4 regions of the Veillonella intestinalis genome follow, and region 3 is predicted to be linked to each of the others. Evidence: riboswitches for the same ligand, from Rfam matches in the RefSeq annotation. Region 3 holds a riboswitch; each other region holds the start of a gene.
The links. Region 3 has a riboswitch for S-adenosylmethionine ahead of metK (methionine adenosyltransferase). Riboswitches for the same ligand answer to the same signal wherever they lie in the genome.
Positions count from the first base shown of each region.

Region 1: linked by a shared signal. The riboswitch ahead of NFR27_RS08700 (MetQ/NlpA family ABC transporter substrate-binding protein) and the one ahead of metK (methionine adenosyltransferase) in region 3 are both predicted to bind S-adenosylmethionine.
Region 2: linked by a shared signal. The riboswitch ahead of NFR27_RS08865 (5-methyltetrahydropteroyltriglutamate--homocysteine S-methyltransferase) and the one ahead of metK (methionine adenosyltransferase) in region 3 are both predicted to bind S-adenosylmethionine.
Region 4: linked by a shared signal. The riboswitch ahead of NFR27_RS09015 (methionine ABC transporter ATP-binding protein) and the one ahead of metK (methionine adenosyltransferase) in region 3 are both predicted to bind S-adenosylmethionine.

Region 1 is NZ_CALPCB010000010.1:8,487-11,715, reverse strand. It holds SAM riboswitch class I at 155-246, shown strand; gene NFR27_RS08705 (MetQ/NlpA family ABC transporter substrate-binding protein) at 384-1,217, shown strand; SAM riboswitch class I at 1,342-1,435, shown strand; gene NFR27_RS08700 (MetQ/NlpA family ABC transporter substrate-binding protein) at 1,527-2,357, shown strand; gene NFR27_RS08695 (cytidine deaminase) at 2,518-2,940, opposite strand; gene NFR27_RS08690 (thymidine phosphorylase) at 2,937-3,229, opposite strand, start outside.
Region 2 is NZ_CALPCB010000010.1:37,713-40,941, forward strand. It holds gene NFR27_RS08860 ([FeFe] hydrogenase, group A) at 1-932, shown strand, start outside; SAM riboswitch class I at 1,187-1,298, shown strand; gene NFR27_RS08865 (5-methyltetrahydropteroyltriglutamate--homocysteine S-methyltransferase) at 1,365-2,510, shown strand; gene NFR27_RS08870 (AzlC family ABC transporter permease) at 2,500-3,225, shown strand; gene NFR27_RS08875 (branched-chain amino acid transporter permease) at 3,222-3,229, shown strand, end outside.
Region 3 is NZ_CALPCB010000002.1:179,694-182,922, reverse strand. It holds gene priA (replication restart helicase PriA) at 1-255, opposite strand, end outside; gene metK (methionine adenosyltransferase) at 412-1,602, opposite strand; SAM riboswitch class I at 1,657-1,757, opposite strand; gene coaBC (bifunctional phosphopantothenoylcysteine decarboxylase/phosphopantothenate--cysteine ligase CoaBC) at 1,817-2,998, opposite strand; gene rpoZ (DNA-directed RNA polymerase subunit omega) at 3,036-3,229, opposite strand, start outside.
Region 4 is NZ_CALPCB010000010.1:67,423-70,651, forward strand. It holds gene dat (D-amino-acid transaminase) at 1-450, shown strand, start outside; gene NFR27_RS09010 (hypothetical protein) at 458-970, shown strand; SAM riboswitch class I at 1,204-1,308, shown strand; gene NFR27_RS09015 (methionine ABC transporter ATP-binding protein) at 1,399-2,445, shown strand; gene NFR27_RS09020 (methionine ABC transporter permease) at 2,426-3,079, shown strand; gene NFR27_RS09025 (MetQ/NlpA family ABC transporter substrate-binding protein) at 3,171-3,229, shown strand, end outside.

The sequences.
Region 1 (3,229 bases), on a different contig from region 3:
AAAAATAAAATTTCATATAAACACTAAAATATATGCTAAGACTTAATAAACACTACCAACAACTTAATTCCTACTAAATTCATAAATTTATATATTTTCCTACTTTACAACTGTCTTTTCTTCATGCTATAATCAGCAAAGAAATTCAATAGCGATATTATCAAGAGTGATGGAGGGACTGGCCCTATGAAATCCGGCAACCATTCGATGGTGCTAATTCCTGCGGCGTATACCGAGAGATAAAAAGTAGTAACGATGACTCGGAATACCCGAGGGCATCGTTTTTTTATTACCCTATCGCTATATTAATTTTGTATTGGGGATGCAAAATTAATAATAAATTTCATACATATTTTTATTTGAGAAAAAGGAGGGCTTCATTTATGAAGAAGTTTTTATCCGTAGCCGCTACATTTGTATTAGGTAGCGCTCTATTACTCGCTGGCTGTGGCAATGATCAAGGCAATGCCGCCGCAGGTTCTGACAAAAAAGTAACCTTAACTGTGGGAGCTTCACCGGTACCACATGCAGAAATCTTAGAACAGGTAAAAGACAAATTAGCTAAAGAAGGAGTTGAACTTAAAATTATTGAGTTTAGCGATTACATCAAACCTAATTTAGCCTTAAATGATAAAGAACTAGATGCCAACTTCTACCAGCATATCCCATATATGAAAAAGTTTGAAGAAGAACACAATATGAAATTTGCATCTGCTGGTGCCGTTCATATTGAACCAATGGGTCTTTATTCCAACAAAATAAAAGACAAAGATTTACAAAAGTCAATTCCTAATGGCGCTAAAGTAGCCATTCCTAATGATCCTACTAATACGGGTCGTGCCTTGCTATTATTACAACAAGCTGGACTTATCACACTAAAAGATCCTAGCAATATTTACTCCACCAAAATTGACATAGCTTCTAATCCTAAAAACTTAGACATTGTTGAATTAGAAGCGGCACAAACACCACGTAGTCTAGACGATGTAGATATTGCTGTTATTAATGCCAACTATGCGTTAGGGGCCCAATTAAATCCCCTTAAAGATGCCTTATTCCTAGACGATAAGAACTCACCATACGCTAACTTAATTGCCGTACGTCCTGGTGATGAAAATCGTCCTGAAATTCAAAAATTAGTAAAAGCCCTTCAATCGGCAGACACTAAAAAATTCATCGAAGATAAATATCAAGGTTCCATTTTGCCAGCATTTTAACATATCTATTGTCACTAGCAAACTATGAACCAATACGAACCGACTCTGCCCCACAGAGTCGGTTTTCTTTTTGCTTTACAAATTTGTCCTCTCATGATATACTTACCAAAGAATTATATATGAAACGTTATCGAGAGTGATGGAGGGACTGGCCCTATGAAATCCGGCAACCATTCGATGGTGCTAATTCCTGCGGTATATACCGAGAGATACAACGCGCAAGCAGTGATGGCTCGGTGTCCGAGGCCATCTTTTTTTATTAACTCATCTGATGTTTCTTAATTACTGTATAACCTGAGGAGGTATAGTATGAAAAAACTTTTATCCCTAGCTGCCACAGCTATTCTTGGTAGCGCCTTATTACTTGCTGGTTGTGGTAGTGACACAGGCAGCTCAACTGGTTCATCTAACAAAGTAACAATTACGGTAGGTGCATCTCCAGTACCCCATGGTGAAATCTTAGAGCAAGCTAAACCATTATTAGAAAAAGAAGGCATTGATTTAAAAATCATCGAATTTACAGACTATGTAAAACCTAACTTAGCCTTAAATGATAAAGAATTAGATGCCAACTTCTTCCAGCATGTCCCATATATGGATAAATTTGCCAGCGAACACAAAATGGACCTTGTTTCCGCTGGTAAAGTTCATATCGAACCAATGGGGATTTACTCCAAAACGATTACAGATAAAAACTTAGATTCCGTATTACCAAATGGTTCTAAAATTGCAATTCCTAATGATCCAAGTAATAGTGGTCGTGCCCTTCTTTTACTTGAAAAAACAGGTTTAATTAAATTAAAAGATCCTAACAATATTTATGCCACTAAAACAGATATTGTAAGCAATCCAAAAAATCTTGAATTTGTAGAATTAGAAGCCGCACAATTGCCTCGTAGCTTAGACGATGTAGCCTTAGCAGTTATCAATACTAACTTTGCCCTAGAAGCTGGCTTAAATCCTGTTAAAGATGCTTTATTCTTAGAAGATAAAGATTCCCCATATGCTAACATCATAACAGTTCGTAAAGGCGATGAAAGCCGTCCTGAAATCCAAAAATTGATGAAAGCGCTTCAATCCGAAGAAATCAAGAAATTCATTGATGACAAATACAAAGGGGCTATTTTACCAGCCTTCTAAGGATCATATAATCTTGTAATCCTTACAATACAATAACTATACTAGGGAATACTACTTCACTAAATATTCTAGTAAGTTTATTTTCCTTGTAAACACAAAGCGAGTTAGCCGTAAAATCACCACACTGGTGTATACGACTAACTCGCTTTTATTATAAATATTATAAATCCCCAGGGCCAAAACTATGAGGCAATATGTCCTCTAAGGTGTAGCTAATGCTATCACCTGTCTCTGTTTCGCAATAAATTAGAGGTATTTTAAACTCCACTAAAACTTGGCGACAGGCTCCACAAGGCATACACGGTCCCTTTGAATCACCGACAATAGCAATCCCTTGAAATTCCTTATACCCCGCTGCCACAGCAGTCTGTATCGCTACTCGTTCCGCACAATTAGTAAGTCCAAATGATGCATTTTCTATATTGCACCCGGTAAATATAGTCCCATCCTTACAAAGTACAGCAGCGCCAACAGCAAACTTTGAGTAGGGACTATAAGAATTCTGTTTTGCCTCATGAGCCGCCTTTAATAGAACAGCGCCTATATCTACTGAAGAATTCGCTAATATAACTGATTCTTTCATATATATGATTCCGTCCCTTCTTCACTGACACGAGCCCACACCAAAGGTTTTGTAACTGGCTTCGTAGTACCAAATTCTAAGGCTGAAATATATCGCTCTTTAGCCTCTGCTAAGGTGCTTGCTGTATTGCTCTGCACATAGGCAATAGGCTCTCCTACCACAACCTTATCGCCTGTTTTTTTCAACATCCAAATACCTGCTTTATAATCAAGAATATCCGCTTTAGTATAACGTCCAGCTCCTAATAGTAACGCAGCCCGTCCACAAGTTTCAGCATCCATATGCATAA
Region 2 (3,229 bases), on a different contig from region 3:
GCTGTCCAGCATGGGTAAAATTTGCTGAAACATATTATCCAGAATATTTACCTAATATTTCTACAACTCGTAGCTGTATTGCTATGGAAGCAGCTATGTTAAAAACATATTTTGCTGAAAAAATGAAATTGGATCCAGAAAAAATTGTATCCGTAAGTGTAGCACCATGTACAGCTAAGAAATTTGAAATTCGTCGTCCAGAACAGAACAAATCTGCTGAATACTGGGGCAAAGAAGATCTTCGCGATACTGATTATTGCATTACTACTCGTGAGTTTGCAAAATGGATTCGTGAGTCTGGTATTGATTTCACACAAGTAGAAGAATCTACTATGGATAAATATATTGGTGCTGAAACTGGTGGTAGTGTTATTTTCTGTAACACTGGTGGCGTAATGGAAGCGGCTATGCGTAGTGCTTACAAATTCATCACTGGTAATGAACCATCTCCAGAACCTTTCACTAACTTACAAGATGTTCGTGGTATGGAAGGTGTTAAAGAAGCTGACGTTGAAATCGCTGGTAAAACATTAAAAGTTGCCGTAGTTCATGGTGGTAAAAATATCCGCGATTTCTTAGATAATATGAAAGCAACTGGCAAGAAATATGATTTCATTGAAATGATGGCTTGCCGTGGTGGTTGTATTGGTGGTGGCGGTCAGCCACGCGTTAAAATGCCAGTAGCTGATAAAGTAAAATCAGCTCGTATTGAAGGTATTTATAAAGCTGATTCTGAAATGAAACTTCGTTCCAGCTATGAAAATCCAGAAATTAAGGCAATTTACGAAGAATTCTTAGGTAAACCATTAGGGGAACGTTCCGAAGAATTGTTACATACTCATTACACTGATCGCAGTGCTGATTTAGGTGTTCGTAAAGATGTAACACCTGAAACTTGTCCAACATCTCCTAAATTTAAAAAGCCTGAATAAAACTAGGCTATTATATATTGAGATGAGACTAGTTTTACTATAGCTTAACTATAAGACAAATAGGGCATTGGAGGCTGGTGCTAAGCATTAGCTTCAATGCCCTTTTTATATACTAAGTAAAAAGCAGAGGGTAGATTATTATTTTATAGCTATGCTTGCTGGTACAACTACAGTTGACAGATATGTTTTATTTGAAGTATCATAATATATATCCAAAAGGTGATATTTAATATGCCTTTATTAATAATTGTATAGTATCATCCAGAGCAGCTGAGGGAACTGGCCCATTGATGCTGCGGCAACCTGCTTTATAATTGGGGTTATGAAGCAAGGTGCTAAGTCCAACGGGAAACCGACAGATGATAAGACATAGGTCGTCATTTGTTGACGACTTTTTTTATTTATGGGCCACTAGGAGAGGAGACTGAGAGTATGAGTAATACAAAACAAGTAATCGGTAAAGGACCATTTCGTTATGATGTAGTAGGTAGCTTTTTGCGACCTGATGCAGTAAAAGAAGCTCGTCAAGCCGTCGAAGCAGGCAAGATAAATGCAGTAGAATTACGTAAAGTAGAAGATGATTCAATTCGCGATTTGATTAATAAAGAAGTAGAAGTAGGCTTACGAGCTGTAACTGATGGTGAGTTCCGTCGAGCTTACTGGCATTTGGACTTTTTAGAACAATTAGTGGGTGTTGAGCGAATTAAAGCAGAACAGTGGTCTGTGGCTTTCAAAGGGCATCAGCCAAAGGCGGCTACGCTTAAAATCGTAGGTGACATTGATTTCCCTGAGGATCATCCATTTATAAAAGACTTTCAGTTTGTGAAAGAATGTGCAGGGGATAGCGCTGTTGCTAAATTTACGATTCCTTCACCATCTATGCTTCATTTGATTTGTTGTGTCCGTGAAGAACATTATGAAGCATTACCACAATATGCGCAAGAAGAAGCCTTATTTGAGGCTATTGCTAAAGCATATCGCAAGGCAATTCAAGCTTTTTATGCAGCTGGTTGTCGTTATTTGCAATTAGATGATACTTCTTGGGGTGAATTTTGTGATGAAACTAAGCGTAAAGAATATGCAGCTCGTGGCTTAGATTTGCAATATATTGCTAAAAAATATGTGGAAGTTATTAATTATGCATTAGAAGGAAAACCAGATGATTTAGCCGTGACTATGCATATTTGTCGTGGTAATTTTAGATCGACTTGGTTCTCGTCTGGTGGTTATGAACCAATTGCAGAGACCTTGTTTGGTCATTGTCATATTGATGGCTTCTTCTTGGAGTATGACTCTGATAGAGCGGGTGGTTTTGCACCATTGCGGTTTATTAAAAATCAAAAAGTGGTACTAGGTTTAGTGACTTCTAAATTCCCTGAGTTAGAAAAAGAAGAAGATTTATTAGCCCGTATTGAAGAAGCATCGCTATATGTACCAAAAGAACAATTAGCCTTAAGTCCACAGTGTGGCTTTGCCTCCACGGAGGAAGGCAATAATCTAACTGAAGCAGAGCAATTTGCGAAGTTAGCCCTTATTAAACGTGTGGCAGAAAAGGCTTGGGGGCCTTATGAAGATTGATGAAACAAATAAAGGTCGGGAAGCCTTTCGCTATGCTTTCCCCCTAACAGTACCGATTTGTGCTAGTTTCCTTTTTTTAGGAATTTCTTATGGCTTGTATGCAGTAGGACAGGGCTTGCCTTGGTATTTGCCATTTCTTATGAGTGCTACTATTTTTGCAGGATCTATGGAGTTTGTCACTGTAGCCTTGTTGGCTGCGCCATTTGATCCTTTAGGGGCATTCGTATTAGCTTTTATGGTCAATGGGCGTCATATTTTTTATGGCCTTACTATGTTGACTCGTTATGGCCCCTTAGATTGGAAGAAATATCCGTTGATTTATGGTTTATGTGATGAAACATTTGCTATTAATGCGACCATTAATTTACCGAGTCAAATTGATCGAGGGTGGTTTTATTTACATGTAACTTGGCTAAACTATATATATTGGGTAGGCGGTGTTGCCCTTGGCGCTATAGGGAGTCATTTTATTAAATTCAATATGCAAGGGATTGAATTTATTTTAACGGCCTTATTTACAGTCATATTTTTAGACATGTTATTAACAGCTAAAAAATATCAGTCTGGTTTGATTGGTTTCTTCGTGGCACTTGGCATGCTGTATTTGTTAGGTCCTAATTTATTTATTTTGCCAGCCATGGCATTGATGGTCATTATATTCTGTGGACTCTTTTGGTTTAATAGTAAGGGTGAAAAGGAGGCGCGTAATATATGACTGG
Region 3 (3,229 bases):
TTCTGCTGTTGCTAGCATTTCCTGGGTAAACCACGGTTCTTTATCCAATACTGCTTGAATAGGCTTGATTTCATAAGAAGGAATCTCATCTAACTCACGATAGCCAATAAGTATACCTTCTTCTTTTGTTCGCCCTAAAGGGACAGCTACCCGTGTACCAATGGCAATTTCGCCTAATTGTGGCGGCACAGCATAGCTGAATGGACTATTCATTTTCTTTGCTGGGCGATTAATAATAACCTCCGCTACACGCATACTATCCCTCCTTTGCAGTATTTTTTATTATACCATTTTTTTCGATATTTTTAAATAAAAGACAGTCTTAGAATACAATAAAAAAATCGTCATACAAATTACGAAACGACAATATTCTTAAGAATGTCGAATGCCTATTTGTATGACGATTTTTAATTATAAGCCTGCTTCTTTACGAAGAATATCTGCTTTATCAGTATGTTCCCAAGGAAGATCAACATCAGTACGACCAAAGTGACCGTATGCTGCTGTTTGATGATAAATTGGACGAAGCAAGTCAAGCATTTCAATAATACCTGCTGGACGAAGGTCAAAATGTTTCTTAACAAGTTCCGCGATTTTTTCTTCCGCAACTTTAGCAGTGCCAAAAGTTTCCACCATAATGGATACTGGTTTTGCTACGCCAATAGCGTAAGCAATCTGAATTTCACATTTATCAGCAAGGCCAGCTGCTACAATGTTTTTAGCTACATAGCGAGCTGCATACGCTGCACTACGGTCAACTTTTGTAGGATCTTTACCAGAGAAAGCACCGCCCCCATGACGAGCCATACCACCGTAAGTATCTACAATAATTTTACGACCAGTTAAACCAGCATCCCCTTGAGGACCACCAATAACAAAACGGCCTGTTGGATTAATAAAGAATTTAGTATTTTCATCAACAAAACCTTCAGGTAATACTGGTTTAATTACTAATTCTTTTAAATCAGCTTCAATTTGTTCACGCGTTACTTCTGGACCATGTTGTGTAGAAATAACGATAGTTTCAATACGCTTAGGCACACCATCTACATATTCAACAGTTACCTGAGTTTTCCCATCGGGACGAAGATATGGTAAAGTACCATCTTTACGAACTTTAGTTAACTGACGGGATAAACGATGAGCCAACGCGATTGGCATAGGCATAAATTCTTCTGTTTCATTGGTAGCGTAACCAAACATCATACCTTGGTCACCAGCACCAATCTTATCAAATTTATCACTTCCGCCTTCACGAGTTTCAAGTGCATCATCAACACCCATAGCAATATCTACGGACTGTTCATCAATCGCTACATTAACACCACAAGTATCGCAATCAAAACCATATTTAGCACGAGTATATCCAATTTCACGAATAGTTTCACGCACTATATGATTAATATCAACATAACATTTAGTAGAAATTTCCCCTACTACATGAACCTGACCTGTTGTTACGAGCGTTTCGCAAGCAACATGAGCCGTTGGATCTTGTGCAAGAATTGCATCAAGCACAGCATCCGAAATTTGGTCAGCAATTTTATCAGGATGACCTTCTGTTACGGATTCTGATGTGAAAAAAACATGTTTTTCAGCCATTTACCCAATACCTCCATAAAAAAATTCCTCATCAGCCAAACGATGAGGAATCAAACCCCATCTTTCGGCATAGTACCGTCGGACTTAGCACCTTTTCATTATGAATGGTTGCTGTAGCTTCACAGGGCCTTTCCCTCCACTACTCTTGATGAGACAAAAGTTATTATTAAACTGATTGTGATACTTCATATCACTGATTCATTATACAATAGAATTACAATTCTGCCAAGGCTGAAATAATTCGCTTAGCTACATCAATTTTTGTCATAAGTGGCAATGGACGAACTTGACCACCTGGATAAATCAAGGTAACTTCATTAGTGTCAACATTAAAGCCTGCATTTTGCTTACTTACATCATTGGCCACTAACATATCAAGATTTTTGTTAAGTACCTTAGATTTGCCGTATTCAATAACATTTTGAGTTTCCGCAGCAAAACCAATTAACTTTTGATGAGTTTTATTCGCACCTAGCCCTTTAAGAATGTCTGGATTTTTGACTAATTTAAGTTCTAATGTATCCATCTTCTTAATTTTTGTGTCAGCCATATTCTCGACTCTAAAATCAGCTACAGCAGCGGCCATAATAACAGCATCACAATCTTCATAGCGACTATTTACAGCTTCTTCCATAGCTCTAGCAGAATCAACAGAAACTAATTCTACACCAAAAGGCACAGGCAAATTTGTTGGCGCGGAAATTAAAATTGTACGAGCACCAGCTAAGGCCGCTTGTTCAGCTATAGCATAGCCCATTTTTCCGCTTGAACGATTGCCAATATATCGCACTGGATCGATAGCTTCTTGTGTACCACCAGCTGTTACGATTACTGTCTTATTAGACAATAGATTAGTTTTCATCATGTGAAAAGATAACCACTCTACAATGCGAGCTGGTTCTGGTAAACGACCTTTCCCCGTTACACCACAAGCTAAATGACCACTATCAGCTTCTAAAATATGCATGCCTAATTCTCGTAAAGTATTCATATTTCGTTGCGTAATAGGGTTTTCATACATATTAGTATTCATAGCAGGGCATAAAAAGATAGGCGCTTTTGTTGCCATAAGCTGTGTAGTGAGCATATCATCAGCAATGCCAGATGCTAATTTACCAATTACATTAGCAGTAGCAGGTGCAACTACATAGGCATCAGCCCAAGTAGCCAATGCAATGTGCTCTACATTCCAATCATGAACATCTTCAAACATCTTTACAGCGACTGGATGTCCACTAATTTCACCAAATGTCATAGGGGATACAAATTTAGTTGCATTTTCAGTCATAACAACTTTTACTTCTGCCCCTAATTTACGAAGACGACTTACTACTTCTACTGCTTTATAAGCAGCAATACCACCAGATACACCTACGATTATGTGTTTATTTTTCATCCTCAACACCTATTATAGTTCACGTTTAGCGTACGCTTTATTTAATACCATCTTTAGTACGAGCAAAGCCAATTTTATCATCTGCAATTTCATGAAGCGCTACTGATACTGGTTTATCTGTATCAAGACCGGTAACCATAGCTTCATCGCCATCGGTTAATTCACGAGCTCGCTTCGCTGCTAATGTAACCAATGTATATTTACTATCTACATGTTTTTCTAAATCCTTTA
Region 4 (3,229 bases), on a different contig from region 3:
TTACCAGATGAACGTTGGCATCATGTAGATATTAAGACGTTGAATTTAATTCCTAATATTTTGGCACAAACAAAGGCAGAAAAGAAATTTGCTTATTCAGCTGTGTTGTTCCGTGATGGCATTTGTACTGAAGGGGCAACGTCCAATGTATTTGCCGTTAAAGATGGTATTTTATATACTCATCCTGCTAATGAATTGATTCTAAAAGGGATTACACGTCAGTTAGTAGTGACCAGAGTAGCACCTACGGCAGGGGTATCCTTGATTGAAAAGGAATTTGATCGTGAATTTGTAGATTCTGCGGATGAATTATTCTTTACCGATACCATTGGCGGTATTATTCCGATTACAAAATTAGACCGTCAACCTGTTGGTGATGGCAAAGTGGGGCCTGTGGCGTTGAAACTACGTGAAGGCTATGAAAAACTGTTGGCGGAAGGTTTGGCGTAATTAATTTATGGAACTTCGTACATTAACAGGTACAGCATTATTGTTGGCCGTGGCCTTATTAAGCCAAAGTTTGCGTGTGATTTTGCCAGTGCCACCAATGGTTAGTATGTTTCTAATTGGCTCCTTAGTAGGGCTAAGTATGCTATTGGCAACTATGCGCTATGGTGCAGTTAGCGGACTTGTTATTGCTTGGGTAACACCTATCATCGCGTTTATGCAATCCATGTTGCCATTTGCTCCATTTATTCCATTGGTTGGTATTGGCAATTCTGTATTTGTTATCTTAGGGCGTTTATTACAAAATCAGCCAGTTTGGTTACAGACTTTTGTTTGTAGTGTAGCTAAAGGGGTTGTACTGTATTGTAGTTTTTCCCTATTATTTATTGGTTTTTCCGTGCCGTATCCAGTTGAAAAGGCTGTATTGCTTATGATGAGTTGGCCACAATTGATTACAGGGGCTATTGCCGTCATGGGCGCGCGTTTTTTGTTGAATCGGAAGGCTTTTAAAGTGTGGCAGTAACTTTGGGTATGATAATTTAAGCTTTTTATGTTATATAGTGATTAGTAAACATAAAATTAAAATAAAAATTAAAATTAAAACGACTTAGTTAAAGTCTGCCTTGTAAAAATTTATGTCAGGCTACGGCTAAGTCGTTTTTTTGATTTCTTGATTAAAATTTTTGATATATTTAATTCCTCTATTGACAGTATGTCTATCCAGTGATATGATTTTATCACGTTAAAAAATACATAGGTTCATCAAGAGTTGACTGAGGGACTGGCCCGATGAAGTCGCGGCAACCATCCAAATAGGAACGGTGCCAATTCCAACGAAGTAATCACTTCGACAGATGAAGAACAGGGAACTACTCTTCATGTGTTATGGAGAGTTTTTTGTTTTTATATGTATTTCAATAGAGAGTGTTTTGAGAAAAGGAGAGCGATCACATGATTGAACTGACGCATATCAGTAAGGTTTATGAAGGACCGAATCGTGTAGAAGCCTTGAAGGATATTAGCCTTTCTGTAAAGGAAGGGGAAATATTTGGTGTCATTGGCCAAAGTGGGGCTGGTAAATCTACATTGATTCGCTGTATTAATATGTTAGAACGACCTACTTCTGGTGAAGTGGTTGTTGATGGTGTAGATTTAACAAAATTAAGTGATAAAGATTTACGAGAACAGCGTAAAAATATTGGTATGATTTTCCAGCATTTTAACTTACTATCTTCTCGTACAGTATATGACAATGTGGCCTTTCCGTTAGAATTGCAAGGCCTTAGCAAAGCGGAAATTAAAGAGCGCATATTACCAATTTTAGACATTGTAAAATTGAGCGACCGTTTAAATAACTATCCATCGCAATTATCTGGAGGTCAGAAACAGCGTGTAGGGATTGCTCGTGCCTTGGCAAGTAATCCAAAAGTATTGCTTTGTGATGAAGCAACGTCAGCGCTTGATCCACAGACAACTAAATCTATTTTAGAATTGTTGAAGGATATTAATGAAAAGTTAAAATTAACGATTGTCCTCATTACTCATGAAATGCAAGTGATTAAGGAAATCTGTGACCGTGTAGCGGTTATTGAAGGTGGCGTTATCTTAGAAGAAGGGCCTGTTGTTGATGTATTTACTGGACCTAAAGAAAAAACGACCAAAGAATTTGTTGGCGCTATTATCAGTCATAAGTTGCCAGAAGAAGCTTGGCGTCATTTGAACGTACAACCTGAATGGCGTGAAGGATTACATCCTATTATTCGCCTTAATTTCGTTGGCAATGTAGTGGATGAGCCTATTGTAGCTGGTATGATTCGGCGTTTTGGTCTTGACGTAAGCATACTATTTGGCGGTGTTGACTATATTCAAGATAAAAGCTTTGGTCATTTGATCGTTGTACTAGATGGGGAACGAGAAAATGAAGAACGAGGCATTCAATACTTGAAAGAGTTACCTATTGGAAGTGAGGTGATTGGCTATGTCGCAACAAATCATTAATTTGTTGATTCAAGGGCTAGGTGAAACCCTACAGATGACAATTATCTCTACCGTGGTAGCCACTATTATTGGGATTCCATTAGGGGTTATTCTTGTTATTACTGGCAAAGGCCATATTTTAGAAAATAAAGCATTAAATACAGTGTTAGGGGCTGTTGTAAACGCCTTGCGTTCGATACCATTTATCATTTTGATGGTAGCTATTATCCCATTGACTCGTATTATTGCGGGTACCTCTATTGGTACTACCGCCGCTTGTGTACCATTAACTATTGCGGCAATTCCATTTTTAGCGCGTTTAGTAGAAACGTCGATTCGTGAAATTAATAGTGGTGTTATTGAAGCGGCACAAGCTATGGGGGCGTCACCTTTGCAAATCATTCGCAAAGTGTTATTGCCAGAAGCCTTGCCTACTATTATTGACAATATTACGGTATTAATTGTTAACTTGATTAGTTACTCCGCTATGGCTGGTGCTATCGGTGGTGGTGGTCTTGGGGACATCGCTATTCGCTATGGTTACCAACGTTTCCAAGGGGATGTAATGTTAGCAACTATCGTTATCTTAATTGTTTTAGTACAATTGATTCAATCTTGTGGTGATTTCTTATCCCGCAAAGTGAATAAACGCTAAGTACAACTGGTTTGTTAGTTGTAGTTAATAGTTTTTAGATAGTATTTTAAAATAGTAGTAAATTGAGATTTGAGAGAAAGAGGGAACACACATGAAAAAATTAGCGTTTTTATTGGCTGCTATCGCTACATTTGCTCTTGTATTAGTGGG